DNA from 4 places in the Streptomyces sp. NPDC057137 genome. Region 1 is predicted to be linked to each of the others. Evidence: riboswitches for the same ligand, from Rfam matches in the RefSeq annotation. Region 1 holds a riboswitch; each other region holds the start of a gene.
What was found. Region 1 has a riboswitch for cyclic di-AMP ahead of ACFT9I_RS27320 (C40 family peptidase). Riboswitches for the same ligand answer to the same signal wherever they lie in the genome.

Region 1 (3,630 bases):
GTACGCGGCGCCCGACCAGGACATCGCGCTCTACATCAACTCCCCCGGCGGCTCACTGAGCGCCATGTCCGCCATCTACGACACGATGCAGGTGATCGGCTGCGACGTGGCGACCACCTGTCTCGGGCAGGCGGTGTCGACCGCCGCCGTGCTGCTGGCCTCGGGGGCGCCGGGCAAGCGGATGGCGCTGCCGGGCGCGCGCGTCGTCCTCCAGCAGCCGGGCATCGAGGAGCCCCTGCGCGGCCAGCCGTCCGATCTCGCCATCCACGCCGAGGAGTTGCTGCGGCTGCGTGCCCTGATGGCCCGGACGCTGGTGCGGCACACCGGTCAGAGCGTCGAGCGGATCGACGCCGACATCGACCGGGACACGATCTTCGACGCGACGGGCGCCATGGAGTACGGCCTGGTGGACCAGGTCGCGCAGGACCGCAGGGCGTCCCTCGGCTTCAACTCCCCCCGGTGAACGGCCGATGCTGCCGCCGGAACTGCCGCCGCTGCCCGCACTGACCCGCGCCGAGGGCGACTTCGTGGACAGCTACCTCCGGGTCGTCGACCTGCTGGGCCGGATCAACCCGTCGCGGGCCGACGACACGTACAGCGCGCTGCGGGCCGCGCAGGCGCTGGTGGCCGGTGCGGCCGAACTGCGCGACGCGCTGACGCTGATGCACGCGCGGGGCGAGACGGAGCTGCACACCCCGACCCTGGACCGTACGCTGCGGGTGCTCGACGGGGAGCGCAGGGCCGGGCGTGTCACCATGCCTCCCGAACCGCCGACTTGAAGCGGCGCGAGGTGACGCGAGGTGACGTGAGGTGTCCCGCACACGGCACCGGGCCGCGCTACGGCCCGGCGGCGCGCCCTCCCGCGCCGACACGTCCGTTCCGACGCGCCCGTAAGGCATTTGGCTGCCCGTTCGGCGTATCGACCCGCCCGTCGCGCGCGGGCCGGCAACTTGCGACGGGCGATCGGCCGTCCGGCCGTAACGCATCGCTACGTCGCAGGTACAGCGCGTGAGCAGTCATATGAACCGTTCACTGAATCGGCCGCACCAACCCAAATGGGTCATACGTGATGAGAGTCACATAAGGCCGTTTCAACTCGGAATCGCGCTGAGGCCGCGTCAAGATCCGTGGGACGACAAGCCCCCGCCACCTCGGCGGGGCGGTCCGGGTGGACGCCGAGTCCTGCCGCCGCTCCGGATGCCTGGTCGACACGAGTGGATCGGCAGGAGTGGAGGACCCGAGCAGTTCGGGGCGGCCCGACCATGGACCGCTCCTCGGGGTGAAGCCGCACACGCGGCCGGGCATCTTCGCCAGTCCGAACCCGACAGGTCATCCTTCACAGGCGGCTGACGAAGGGTTGCGCATGTTCGCGCAGACGCATGTCCCGTCGCTGCTCTCCCGGGCCGGTACCGCTTCGGCCCTCCTCGCCGCCGTGGGCGGCACCATGCTGGCGCCCGGCGCCGTGTCGGAGGCCCACGCCCAACCGGTCGCCGCCAAGGCGCTGGATGTGGCCGCTTCCAAGAAGGGCGCGCCGTACAAGTACGGGGCGTCGGGTCCACACCGGTTCGACTGTTCGGGCCTGACGCTCTTCTCGTACAAGAAGGCCGGCAAGAAGCTCCCACGTACCGCTCAGCAGCAGTACAACCGGACGCGCCACATCGCGGCCTCCAGCCGCAAACAGGGCGATCTGGTGTTCTTCCACTCCGGCAGCAGCGTCTACCACGTCGGGATCTACGCCGGCGGCGGCAAGATGTGGCACTCGCCGAAGAGCGGCCAGGTGGTGCGGCTCCAGCGCATCTGGTCCAAGAGCGTCTGGTACGGCCGGGTCGGCTGACGCCCGGCGGTCCCGCGGCCGCTCGGCCCCGGCCCTACTCGACCTGGGTCCGGGCCGTCCAGGGCAGGGTGATCCAGACCGTCTTGCCGCCGTCCGCCGTGGGTGTGACGGACAGTCGGCCGCCGTACTCGGTGGTCAGCGCCCGGATGATGACCATGCCGCGGCCGTTGTCCTGCTGGACCGCGGCCGGCAGCCGCTTCGGCCACCGCGGGTGGCTGTCGGTGACTCCGACGCGCAGTTCCTCGTCGCGTTCCAGGGTGAGGTCGACCGTGAAGGTCGGTGACCTGCCGAAAGTGTGCTGTACGGCGTTGGTCGCGAGCTCCGAGATGATCAGGCGAACCGTTTCGGCGGTGTCCTCGTCACCCGGCAAACCCCATTCGGCGAGAACACGTGCGACGTATCTGCGTGCCTCCGGTACCGAGGCCGGATCGCTCGGCAGGGTGACGGATGCTTCCTGATGGTCTGCCATGGCGACGCTGTCCCTTTCCCACCGGGACGCAGACCGACCTATGGCTGATGCCCGCGAGTACGTCCCCGGATTGCGCTTCGCGCCACACTGCCACCAACGACACCCGGCGCATGGGCGATCCGCCGGGATATGGCCCCCTCTGTCGCTCTAAGCGGTGAACCCTGCTACGCGAGACCGTATTTGAGCGGGCTCAAGTTTCCGGTCCCGGCGACCGACAGGCGAGGCCACGCCCGGGAATGCGCGCGGGGATGTGCGCAGGGGGTTCGCGAGGTGCTCAACCGGCCGGTGACACGGCCCCGGCGGGCGCGGTCGCGACGATCGTCGCCAGTGCCGCCCCGACCTGAACGTCCGTCAGGTCGGCGCGGGCCGTGAGCCTGATCCGGGAGATCCCGTCCGGCACCGACGGCGGCCGGAAGCAGCCCACCACCAGCCCCGCCGCCCGGCAGTCGGCGGCCCACCGCACGGCCGCGCCCGGGGACGGCGCCCGGACGGAGACGACGGCCGCGTCGGGGCGTACGGCGGTCAACCCCGCCCCGGTCAGCCCCAGATGCAGCGCGTGCGCCACCGCGCGCGCCCGGACCGCCAGCGACGGGTCCCCGCGCAGCAGCCGCAGGCTCGCCAGCGCGGCGCCGGCGGCGGCCGGGGCGAGGCCGGTGTCGAAGATGAACGACCGCGCCGTGTTGACGAGTTGGTCGATGACCCGGGCCGGACCGAGGACCGCGCCGCCCTGGCTGCCCAGCGACTTGGAGAGCGTGACGGTGGCGACCGTACCCGGGTCGCCGGCCAGACCCGCCGCGTGCACGCCGCCACGGCCGCCGTCGCCGAGCACACCGAGACCGTGCGCGTCGTCCACGAGCAGGGCGGCGCCTCGCGTACGGCACACCTCGCCCAGCCGTGCGAGCGGCGCCGCGTCGCCGTCCACCGAGAAGACCGAGTCGCTGACCGCCAGGGCCCGTACGCCCGTGTGTGCTTCGAGCGTCTTGTCCACGGCCTCCGGGTCCGCATGCGGTACGACCACGGTCTCGGCGCGCGAGAGCCGGCAACCGTCCACGATGGAGGCGTGGTTGGCGGCGTCCGACACGAGGAGTGAGCCGCGCGCGGTGAGCGCGGTGAGGGCGGCGAGGTTCGCTGCGTACCCGGACGACAGGACGAGCGCGGCCTCGAAACCGCAGAAGTCGGCCAGTTCACGCTCCAGTTCGGCGTGCAGGGCGGTGCTTCCGGTGACCAGCCGCGAGCCGGTGGCGCCCGCGCCCCAGCGGCGCGCGGCCTCCGCCGCCGCGCCCGTCGTCACCGGGTGGTGCGTGAGGCCCAGGTAGTCGTTGCTCGC
Region 2 (3,630 bases), on a different contig from region 1:
GCGGTGGTCAGGCCGGGCGTACGCTGCCGTAGATCGGCATGTAGTAGATCGACTCCTCGCGGACGTTCGCGCCCGGCTTCGGGGCGTGGATCATCTTGCCGTCGCCCTTGTATATGCCGACGTGGCTGATGTCGTCGTAGAAGAACACCAGGTCGCCGGGGAGCAGGTCCGCCGTGGCGACGCGCTTGCCGACCTTCACCTGGTCCCAGGTCGTACGCGGCAGCTGCACGCCCGCCGCCTTCCAGGCCGCGGCCGTCAGCCCCGAGCAGTCGTAACTGCTGGGGCCGGTGGCGCCCCACACGTACGGCTTGCCGATCTGGTCGCGGGCGAAGGCGAGGACCTTCTCGGCCTTGGCCGCGTACGTACCGTCCGTGGTCCCCGAGCCCGTGCCGGTGTCCGTGCCCGTGCCGCCGCCGGTCGCGGGCGGCTGCTCCTTCTCCCGCGCCTCCTCCTGGCGCTTGCGCTCCGCGGCCTCCTCCTTGGCCTTCGCCTCGGCCTTGCGGCGCGCCTCCTGTTCCTTCTTCAGCTCCAGCGCGGCGAGCCGCGCCTTCTCCTCGGCCGTCAGCTCCGACAGCAGCGACCGCGCCGCCGCGAGCTTGTTCTGGACCTTCTGCTTGCCCGCCTTGAGCGAGTCCTGCGACTCCGTGAGCGTCTCCAGGCTCTTCGTCGCCTTGGCGCGCTGCTTGGCCGCGGACCGCTGCTCCTTCTGGAAGTCCTCGACGGCCTCCTGCTGGCGGTCGGTCAGCCGGTCCATCAGCTGGGTCTGTTCGAAGTACGACTCCGGGCTGTCGGCGAACATCAGGGCTGCCGTGGGACCGACCGCGCCCGCGCGGTACTGCGCCGCCGCATACGTACCGAGGGAGCGCCGCGCCTCGTTCACGTTGTCGGCGCTCTTGGCCACGTCGTCCAGGACCCGCTCGACCGACTTGCGCTGGGTGTCGGTCGCTTCCTTCGCCTTGTTGTACTGCTGCGTCGCCGTACCGGCCTGCCGGTACAGGTCGTCGACCTTCTTCTGCACCTCTTCGACCGAGGGCTTGGGCTCGGTGGGCGCGGCGGTGGCGCTCTGCGTCGAGAGCAGCGTGACCGAGGCGAGCGCGGCCGTCGTGAAACCGACGGCCGGTGTGTTCGCGCGCACCCCGGTGCGGGTGCGCGATTTGCGATGCGACGCCAAGGTCGGCATCTCCTTCCGTGGACCGCCTACCGGGTTAGCTGTCGGGTTCGGGCGGAACGGAAGGCTGCCCTACGGGCCTGGGAGTACGGCCCGATTCACCCCGGTCGAACATGGTGGGTCCCCGGTTCCGAACTCCCTTCGGGGAAGCCCGGATTCGGCGCAGGCCGCCCGCTTGGCGCTGATCGCCGATGGAGTACGGACCGCCTCGGCGAGCACGCTAGCCAATCTGTGGTGCCGCTGTGAAGGTTGATGGCCGATATGCCCGATACATTTTCGTGACCTTTCGCATAAACGGTCGTGGGCACTTCCGAAAACGGTCGCCCGGACCCCCGCGAGGCCATGTGGCGGTTGGCTGTCAGTGCGGCACCCTAGACTCAGGAAGCGATGAGCAGCCTCTTTGACGACAGCTTCCTGGCGGACCTCCAGCCCTCGGCCGAGGAGCCCCCGCCGCCGCCCGAGGACACCGCGCCGGAGCAGGTGCCCGACGATCTCTTCGGAGGGAAGTTCGACGTGCCCCCGCCCCGGGATCCGTACCACCGCGACGGTGCGCCGCGCACGGTCGTGGACCCGGCGGCGCTGCTCGAAGGGCTGAACGACGAGCAGCGCGCCGCCGTCGTACACACCGGATCGCCGCTGCTCATCGTGGCCGGCGCCGGCTCGGGCAAGACCCGGGTGCTGACCCATCGGATCGCGCATCTGCTGGGGACCCGCAGTGTGCACCCGGGCGAAATACTGGCGATCACGTTCACCAACAAGGCCGCGGGCGAGATGAAGGAGCGCGTCGAGCAGCTCGTCGGACCGCGCGCGAACGCCATGTGGGTGATGACGTTCCACAGCGCCTGCGTGCGAATCCTGCGCCGCGAGTCGAAGCGGCTCGGCTTCACGTCCTCGTTCTCGATCTACGACGCGGCCGACTCCAAGCGGCTCATGGCCCTGGTCTGCCGCGATCTGGACCTCGACCCCAAGCGGCACCCCCCGAAGTCGTTCAGCGCCAAGATCTCGAATCTGAAGAACGAGCTGATCGACGAGGAGACCTTCGCCGGTCAGGCCACGGACCCCTTCGAGAAGACGCTGGCCGAGGCGTACCGGATGTACCAGGCGAGGCTGCGCGAGGCCAACGCCCTGGACTTCGACGACATCATCATGACGACGGTCCATCTGCTCCAGGCGTTCCCGGACGTCGCCGAGCACTACCGCCGCCGCTTCCGCCACGTCCTGGTGGACGAGTACCAGGACACCAACCACGCGCAGTACACCCTGGTGCGCGAGCTGGTCGGTCCCTCCGGCGAGGGGCACGACCCGGCCGAGCTGTGCGTCGTCGGTGACGCCGACCAGTCCATCTACGCGTTCCGGGGCGCCACGATCCGTAACATCCTCCAGTTCGAGGAGGACTATCCGAACGCCACGACGATCCTGCTGGAGCAGAACTACCGCTCCACGCAGACGATCCTCAGCGCGGCCAACGCGGTCATCGAGCGCAACGAGAGCCGGCGTCCCAAGAACCTCTGGACGAACGCGGGAGCGGGCGCCCAGATCATCGGGTACGTGGCCGACACCGAGCACGACGAGGCGCAGTTCGTCGCCGACGAGATCGACCGCATGACGGACGCGTCGGAGGCCAAGGCGGGCGACGTCGCCGTCTTCTACCGGACGAACGCGCAGTCACGTGTCTTCGAAGAGATCTTCATCCGCGTCGGCCTGCCCTACAAGGTCGTCGGCGGCGTGCGCTTCTACGAGCGCAAGGAGGTCCGCGACGTGCTGGCCTATCTGCGGGTGCTCGCCAATCCGGAGGACAGCGTCCCGCTGCGCCGGATTCTGAACGTGCCCAAGCGCGGTATCGGCGACCGCGCCGAGGCGATGATCGACGCGCTCTCGGCGCGGGAGAAGATCTCCTTCGCGCAGGCGCTGCGCCGGGTGGACGAGGCGTACGGCATGGCGGCCCGCTCGTCGAACGCGGTGAAGCGCTTCAACACGCTGATGGAGGAGCTGCGTACGGTCGTCGAGTCCGGCGCCGGCCCGGCGACGGTCCTGGAGGCCGTGCTGGAACGGACCGGGTATCTGGCGGAGTTGCAGGCGTCGACCGACCCGCAGGACGAGACGCGGATCGAGAACTTGCAGGAACTGGCCGCCGTGGCGCTGGAGTTCGAGCAGGAGAGGGCTCAGGCGGCGGGGGCGGACGCGACAGCGGCCACGGACGCGACTGCCGACGCCGGTACGAGCGCGGACGCGGACGCCGGGGCCGACGCGGACGAGGCGGCTGCCGACGCGGACGCGCCCGCCGTGACCACGTCCGGCACTCTCGCCGAGTTCCTGGAGCGGGTCGCGCTCGTCGCCGACTCCGACCAGATCCCCGACGAGGACGAGGACGGCTCCGGTGTCATCACGCTGATGACGCTGCACACGGCGAAGGGCCTGGAGTTCCCCGTCGTCTTCCTGACGGGCATGGAGGACGGCGTCTT
Region 3 (3,630 bases), on a different contig from region 1:
CGTACGCGGCAAGGGCATGGGCGCCGTCGAGACCGTGGCCGTCGTCATCGGCGCCTTCCGTGAGGCCGCCGAGCAGGAGCGGTCGCTCGAAGGGGTCGCGCAGCGGCTGGAGCGGGCGCTGGCGCGCGAAGGCACCCGGCGGGACGGGATCGACCTGTTCGAGGGTTTCACCACCGCCGTACTGGCCGAGATCCCGCACGTCGAGGGCATGGTGCGCGTGGTCAACCGGGGGCACCCGGAGCCGCTGCTGCTCGCCCCCGACGGCGGGCTGACCGTGCTGGCCCCCGCCGATCCGGCGCTGCCGCTCGGGATGGGCGAGCTGGGGACCTGGCCGGACCGCGCGGACGAGGTCCCGTACGAGTCCGGGGCGACGCTGCTCCTCTACACCGACGGGCTCACCGAGGCGCGCAACACTGCGGGTGTCTTCTACAACCCGCGCGAACGGCTCGCGGGACGGATCTTCCCCGGCCCCGACGAGCTGCTCGACGCGATCGTCGGGGACGTACGGCTGCACACCGGCGGCGGCAGTACGGACGACATGGCGCTGCTGGCCGTCAGCCGGCCCACCCCGCGACAGCCGGAGCGGCGCCGGACGATGCCCGTCGTGCCGTGACTCGATCGCGTCGTGACCCGTCATGGCCGGACGGGACACGGCGTGCCGTGCGCCGTCATCTCGCCCGCCACGCTGCGTAGTTGAGGCGCACCACTCCGCATAACATTTGACGCACCGTCAGTTCGAGTGTGTGATCGCACACGGCCCGAAGGGCGATCAACTCGCCCGATTCCACCCGCTTGTGTCCCGGTTGGTCCAGGCCGCGTCCGCTAACGATCACCCGGAACAGCTTGGAATAAGCCCCGGTCGTCTATTAACGTTCGATAACGCAGCGCGGTTGTCCCAGCCGTCGAAGAGACGGCACCGTGCGCACGCGCCGAATTCCGCAAGGAAACCGGGGAACCACCAATTGGGGTGAATCGGGCGTCTCTTGCTGCCTCGTGCGGCGAAGAACGCTCGTAGGAGACCTTCCTGCTCCGAACCCGTCAGCTAACCCGGTAGGCGAGAAGGAAGGAAAGGAGAGCGCCCCAGTGGCGTCCAACAGGCCTGCCCCCGAAGCCTCAGCCCCGGTCCATTTCGGTCCCGGGAGCCGGTTCGCCGGTACCGATCGCGCCGACGACGAGGCGAACAGGGGCTGGGAGGAGTGGAATCCCACCGCGGACTCCATCCGTCCCGTACGCGGCAAACACCGTGTCGCCAAGCAGCGCAACGCTCTCGCCCGCAGCTCCACCGTCCTCGGAGTAGGCGTCATCGCCGCGGTCGGCGCGGGAGGCATAGCCTCCGCGCAGGACAAGCCGGCGGTCTCGATATCACTTCCCGACGCGCTCTCGGACAGTTTCCCCGACGCCAAGTCTCTTCCCGGTGTCGGGTCTTTCATGTCCGACGGCGACGACAAGAGTGACGAGACACCCTCTCCGCTCACCACGGCCGGCCTCACCGCGGCGGACGCCCAGCAGGGCACCACCGACTCCGGCGAGGCGCTGCGCGCCCGCATCCTCCAGCAGGCGGAGCAGCAGCAGGCCGAGGCCGACGCCGCCCAGAAGGCGAGCGCCGAGAAGGCCGCCGCCGAGAAGGCCGCGGCCGAGGCGAAGAAGCAGCAGACCGACGCCAAGGAGAAGGCCGCCGAGGAGAAGCGCAAGGCGAAGGAGGCGGCCGAGCGCAAGGCCGAGAAGGAGCGCCTGGAGAAGCTGGCAGCCAGCTTCTCGCTTCCCACCTCCTCGTACACGCTCACCTCTACGTACGGCCAGAGCGGCTCCATGTGGTCCTCCGGCCAGCACACCGGCCTGGACTTCGCCGCCCCCACGGGCACGCCCGCCAAGGCCGTCCACAGCGCGACCGTCAAGTCGGCCGGCTGGTCGGGGTCGTACGGCTACCGCGTGGTGCTGGAGCTCGATGACGGTACGGAGATCTGGTACGCCCACCTGTCCTCGATGACCGTCGCCGCCGGCCAGAAGGTCACCACCGGCGAGACCGTCGGACGCGTGGGAGCCACCGGCAACGTCACCGGTCCGCACCTGCACCTTGAGGTGCACACCGCGGGCGGCAGCGGGATCGACCCGCTGAGCTGGCTCCGCAGCAAGGGACTCACTCCTTAAAAGAACAGGTCGAGCCTCCTAGCTCCGATACGGGTTGTAGCCGCCGTAGTCGATGTACGGCGGCGGAGTCCACACCCGCCCCGTCGCCCGCGCCGCGTACGCCAGCGCGGGCGACGCCATTTCCCGGCGCTGCCACATGTGGTGCAGCAGCTCCTGCTCGCGCTCGGCGAAGTCCGGGTCCGCCGCGCCGCGTCCCGCCCGGTGGCGCAGGAACGCGAGGGCGGTCGCGAACGCCTGGTACTCGCGGACCGTGCGGGCCGCCGCAGGCCCGTACGTACGGCCCGCGACATCGCGCGCCGTCGAGCGCGCCCGCATCGAGGACAGCGCGAGCGGTTCGGTCTCGCCGAGCCAGCCGGCCGCCGCGTACGCGGGCAACTCGGCCGAGACCGTGCGCAGTTCGCGCTGCCGGCTCCATATCGCCAGCCAGGTGAGCAGGGCGAAGGCGGGGACCATGAAGGCCGCGTACACCGCGTAGAAGCCGTACGGGCCGAACAGTGACGAGGAGCCGTTCCACAGCGCGTGCGTGCCCATGGCGAGCGTGAGGCCGAGCACCGGCAGCAGCCAACGGCGCACGCGCTGGCGGCGCGTGGCGAGGGCGGCGACGCCGAAGCCGATGCCTGTCAGGACCGTGAACAGCGGATGGGCGAACGGCGACATCACGACCCGTACGAAGAAGGTCGCCGCGGTCACGGACGCGAGGCCCGAGTTGCCGATCTGCTGGTCCTCGCCGAAGGCGTTGCCGAGATAGAGGATGTTCTCGGTGAAGGCGAAGCCGGTCGCGGTGAAGCCGGCGACGACGACCCCGTCCACGAGACCGGTGAACGACTTCCGCCGGAAGAGGAAGATCAGCAGGATCGCGGCGGCCTTCGCGCTCTCCTCGACGATCGGCGCCACCACCGTGGCCCCCAGGGACTCCGCGCCGGTGGGGTCGGCGGTGGCGGTGGCTATCCACTGGGTCGCGAAGGAGTTCGCCGTGATCGCCACGAGGGCGGCGGCGCAGGCGCCCCAGGCGAAGGCGAAGATCAGATTCCGCCAGGGCCCCGGCTCGACCCGGTCCAGCCAGCGGAAGGCCGCCATCAGCAGCGGCACGGGCAGGGTCGCCAGACCGAGGCCGACGAGAAAGCCCTGCGTGCCGGTCTGTTCCCGGACGAGCGACAGGATCAGCAGACCGCAGATGGCGAGCAGGATGATCACCGCGCCCGCGCGCACCGCCGGGTGCCGCCAGAACGAGCGGTGCGGCCGGTAGCGCCAGCGGGCCCGCTCCGGCACGGCGGCCCACATGTCACCGAGCTGCTGTTGCTGCTCGAACGCGGGGATCGCCGGGTGCGGGTACGGGTGCGGGTTCGGATACGGCTGCGAGTGCGGGAGCGGAGGGATGTGCGGAGGGGCGTGCGGCGGTGGTCGGGACGGTTCGGACACCTTCTGACCCTAACGAGCGCCACCGACATCCCGCGACGGCGCCCGTTCGGTCCCGGCCGACGT
Region 4 (3,630 bases), on a different contig from region 1:
CCTGGAGCAGGTGGCGCCCCCGGCGGCCAAGCCGGCGGAGTGCACCTCGATCACCGAGTACGGGGCCGTCCCCGACGACGGGAACGACGACACCAAGGCCATCCAGGACGCGGTGACCGCCGACCAGAACGGCGACATCGACTGCGTCTGGATCCCGGCCGGCCAGTGGCGTCAGGAGCAGAAGATCCTGACCGACGACCCGCAGAACCAGGGGCAGTACAACCAGATCGGGATCAGTGACGTCTCGGTCCGCGGCGCCGGTATGTGGCACTCGCAGCTCTACACGCTGACCGAGCCGCAGAACGCGGGCGGGATCAACCATCCGCACGAGGGCAACTTCGGCTTCGACATCGACGACAACACCCAGATCTCCGACATCGCGATCTTCGGCTCCGGCCGGATCCGCGGCGGCGGAGGTGCCGAGGGCGGAGTGGGCCTCAACGGCCGCTTCGGTCAGAACACCAAGATCTCCAACGTGTGGATCGAGCACGCCAACGTGGGTGTCTGGGTCGGCCGCGACTACGACAACATCCAGGCGCTCTGGGGCCCCGCCGACGGCCTCGAATTCAGCGGAATGCGGATTCGCAACACGTACGCCGACGGCATCAACTTCACCAACGGCACGCGGAATTCGCTGGTCGACAATTCGTCATTCCGCACCACGGGTGACGATTCGCTCGCCGTCTGGGCCAACCGGTACGTCAAGGACCCGGCGGTGGACATCGCGCACGACAACTCGTTCACCAACAACACCATTCAGCTGCCCTGGCGGGCGAACGGCGTCGCGATATACGGCGGTTACGGCAACAAGGTACAGAACAACCTGATCGCCGACACCGCCAACTATCCCGGCATCATGCTGGCGACCGACCATGACCCCCTGCCTTTCTCGGGCGAGACCCTGCTCACCGGAAACGCGCTCCACCGCACGGGTGGCGCCTTCTGGAACGAGGACCAGGAGTTCGGCGCGATCACCATCTTCCCGGCGAGCCGGGACATCACCGGAGTCAAGATCAGGGACACCGAGATCTCCGACTCCACCTATGACGGCATTCAGTTCAAGAACGGCGGCGGCAACGTACCCGACGTCGAGATCAGCAACGTCACGATCGACAAGTCCAACAACGGCTCCGGCATCCTGGCGATGGGCGGCGCCCGAGGCAACGCGACGCTCACGAACGTGACCATCTCGAACTCGGCCGAGGGCGATGTCCTCATCGAGCCGGGATCGAGCTTCGTGATCACCGGCGGCCCCGGCACGAAGCAGGCCGCCAACTAGAATCGGCCTACAAAAGGGTACTTTCCAGACAAATCCTCGGGGCGTGAGCCCGCTCGGCGCCTTCCGTGCCGCTCTGTGAGGGGAGCGACGGGAGGCGCCGAGTCGTTGACCGGACTCCCTGTAGTCGCGCCATGACGCCATGTGCCGAAGAGAACCCCCTTGGTGCGCATCCGCTGCCGACGTCGGCCGACCCACCCCCCGAACCCTCCGCCGGAGGGCGCCGCCGCATTCGCATGGCGAAGGGCCGGTTTCGAATTCAGGAGTGAACAAAGGCTGTTGGTATGCCGCCGACGGTGGATTCACCCAGGCGCGGGCCGCTCACCTCCACTTGGCTCCACTCGCCTCCCGGTCGCGGAAAGGAATCATTTGTCCGCTTTGCGGGTCTGGTCGTTATGGGTATTCCACGCCTAACTTGTCCGTTTCTGGGCGGTGTTGTGATTGCGTGGTTGCATGGAAAGCCCGTGATGTGTGTCACAGGGTCGACGGGCCGCGTGTTCCGCCCGCCCGCCCACCTCCCGCGCTGGAAAGGAAAGTTGAGACCTGAACCGCCGCGTGGGAATTCGAATTGATCGCCGCCCGATCCGCGAATGACCTGGCGCTGTGAATTCAGGACTTGTTCAGCCCGGACGTTCTCGCTTACGTTCTCGTCATTCCGGGCAGAACGCCGAATCCTGCCGCTGTCCGGAAACCGCATCCAACCATTCACGTACGGCAGGAGCGGGGGACCCAGGTAAGTCGCCGATCCGGTACACCGGACCGGCTTGGGGTGAAGCCGCGCCCACAGCGCGGCCGGGCATCTCCCGCCCGAACCCGACAGCTCACCTCGCAGGCGACGGAGAGGACCTCGTCATGCCCGCACAGGGTAAGCACCGCCGTTCCCGCACCATCCCGCTCGCCCACCGGCTCATCGCCGTCGGCACGGGCGGTGCCGCACTCGCCCTGCCCCTGCTGACCGCCACCACGGCCGGCGCCGCGCCCGCCCCGCAGCACGTCACGGCGGCCCCGTCGGCCGTCACCGCCGCCCAGAAGGTGACCCACACCGTCGTGAAGGGCGAGTCCCTCGCCAAGATCGCGGACGCCCGCTCCGTGAGCGGCGGCTGGAAGGCGCTCTACAAGACCAACCGCGACGCCATCGGCGACAACCCGTCGCTCATCCGCCCCGGCCTCAAGCTGAAGCTCTCCGGTGCGCCCAAGGCGGCGGCCGCCCCGACCGCCTCGACCGAGAACGCCTCGACGGCCAAGCCCGCCGAAGCCGTCCAGACCGCCGCCAAGTCCTACACCAACGACCTCGACGGCTGGATCCGGGAGGCGCTGGACGTCATGGCGCAGAACGGTATCCCCGGCTCGTACGACGGCATCCACCGCAACATCATGCGCGAGTCCGCAGGCAACCCCCAGGCCATCAACAACTGGGACTCCAACGCCGCGGCCGGCATACCGTCGAAGGGCCTGCTCCAGGTCATCGACCCGACGTTCGAGGCGTACCACGTGCCCGGCACGTCGACCGACAGCTACGACCCGGTCGCCAACATCACCGCGGCGTGCAACTACGCGGCCGACCGCTACGGCTCGATCGACAACGTCAACGGCCCCTACTGACAGACCCGACCACCACGTCGCGCGGCTCCCGAGCCGCGTCTGTCCGCCGATCGCCGGCCGGACCGCACCCGCGGCCCGCCCGGCGATCGGCCGTTGCCCGGCCGGGCGGGCGACGCCGGGCTCCTGCTGGCCAGCCCCGTTCGATCAGCTCGGGGGCTCCCGGCGGAGCCAGTGAGCTTCCGTGGTCCAGCCCAGGAGACGGCGTCCGCCGCCCGAGTCCGCCGTGCCGCCCGCCGCGACCTGGCGCAGGCCGGTCAGCGCCGGGGCGAGCCGGGCCGCGACATGGCCGGGATGACCGGCCGCCTCCTCGTCCAGCAGGGCGATCACCCGCGCCTGTGCGGCGGGATCGCAGAGCGACAGTTGGAACATCATCTGGCGCCACGCGTACGCCACGTCCTTGATGGTGGACAGCGGCCGCGGGTTGCCGTGTATCCGCGCCGTCAAGCGGCACACGACGGTGAAGCAGCGGCCCGCCAGATCCTCCCAGCCGGGCTCGGGGGCGATACCGACCCGGCTGACGAGGGTGGCCAGGTTGTGGGTGGTGAGGATCTGAGCCTGCTCGATGATCTTGCCGTTCGCGGCCACCGACCAGGATCCGCCCCGGACCTCGCCGGCCCGCTCGGCGCACAGCCTCGCGAACCCGGGAGACGCGTGCGTACGCGCTCCGTACGTGGAGGTCAGCGCCTCACCCACCTCGGTGATCGCGAGATTGCGGACCGCCGCGTAGTCGATGCCGTAGTAGCGCTCGTACA

Region 2: it holds a riboswitch for cyclic di-AMP, as region 1 does, so the genes downstream of both, ACFT9I_RS18195 (NlpC/P60 family protein) here and ACFT9I_RS27320 (C40 family peptidase) in region 1, are expected to answer to the same signal.
Region 3: it holds a riboswitch for cyclic di-AMP, as region 1 does, so the genes downstream of both, ACFT9I_RS34955 (M23 family metallopeptidase) here and ACFT9I_RS27320 (C40 family peptidase) in region 1, are expected to answer to the same signal.
Region 4: it holds a riboswitch for cyclic di-AMP, as region 1 does, so the genes downstream of both, ACFT9I_RS11315 (transglycosylase SLT domain-containing protein) here and ACFT9I_RS27320 (C40 family peptidase) in region 1, are expected to answer to the same signal.

Annotation. Positions count from the first base shown of each region.
Region 1 is NZ_JBHUUW010000041.1:57,946-61,575, reverse strand. It holds gene ACFT9I_RS27330 (ATP-dependent Clp protease proteolytic subunit) at 1-463, shown strand, start outside; gene ACFT9I_RS27325 (hypothetical protein) at 471-779, shown strand; cyclic di-AMP (ydaO/yuaA leader) riboswitch at 1,189-1,360, shown strand; gene ACFT9I_RS27320 (C40 family peptidase) at 1,364-1,834, shown strand; gene ACFT9I_RS27315 (ATP-binding protein) at 1,869-2,303, opposite strand; gene ACFT9I_RS27310 (8-amino-7-oxononanoate synthase) at 2,578-3,630, opposite strand, start outside.
Region 2 is NZ_JBHUUW010000019.1:131,630-135,259, reverse strand. It holds gene ACFT9I_RS18195 (NlpC/P60 family protein) at 8-1,180, opposite strand; cyclic di-AMP (ydaO/yuaA leader) riboswitch at 1,179-1,341, opposite strand; gene ACFT9I_RS18190 (ATP-dependent DNA helicase) at 1,556-3,630, shown strand, end outside.
Region 3 is NZ_JBHUUW010000075.1:15,256-18,885, forward strand. It holds gene ACFT9I_RS34950 (PP2C family protein-serine/threonine phosphatase) at 1-613, shown strand, start outside; cyclic di-AMP (ydaO/yuaA leader) riboswitch at 918-1,072, shown strand; gene ACFT9I_RS34955 (M23 family metallopeptidase) at 1,084-2,148, shown strand; gene ACFT9I_RS34960 (PrsW family intramembrane metalloprotease) at 2,167-3,429, opposite strand.
Region 4 is NZ_JBHUUW010000010.1:64,851-68,480, forward strand. It holds gene ACFT9I_RS11310 (right-handed parallel beta-helix repeat-containing protein) at 1-1,279, shown strand, start outside; cyclic di-AMP (ydaO/yuaA leader) riboswitch at 1,932-2,124, shown strand; gene ACFT9I_RS11315 (transglycosylase SLT domain-containing protein) at 2,129-2,878, shown strand; gene ACFT9I_RS11320 (hypothetical protein) at 3,023-3,630, opposite strand, start outside.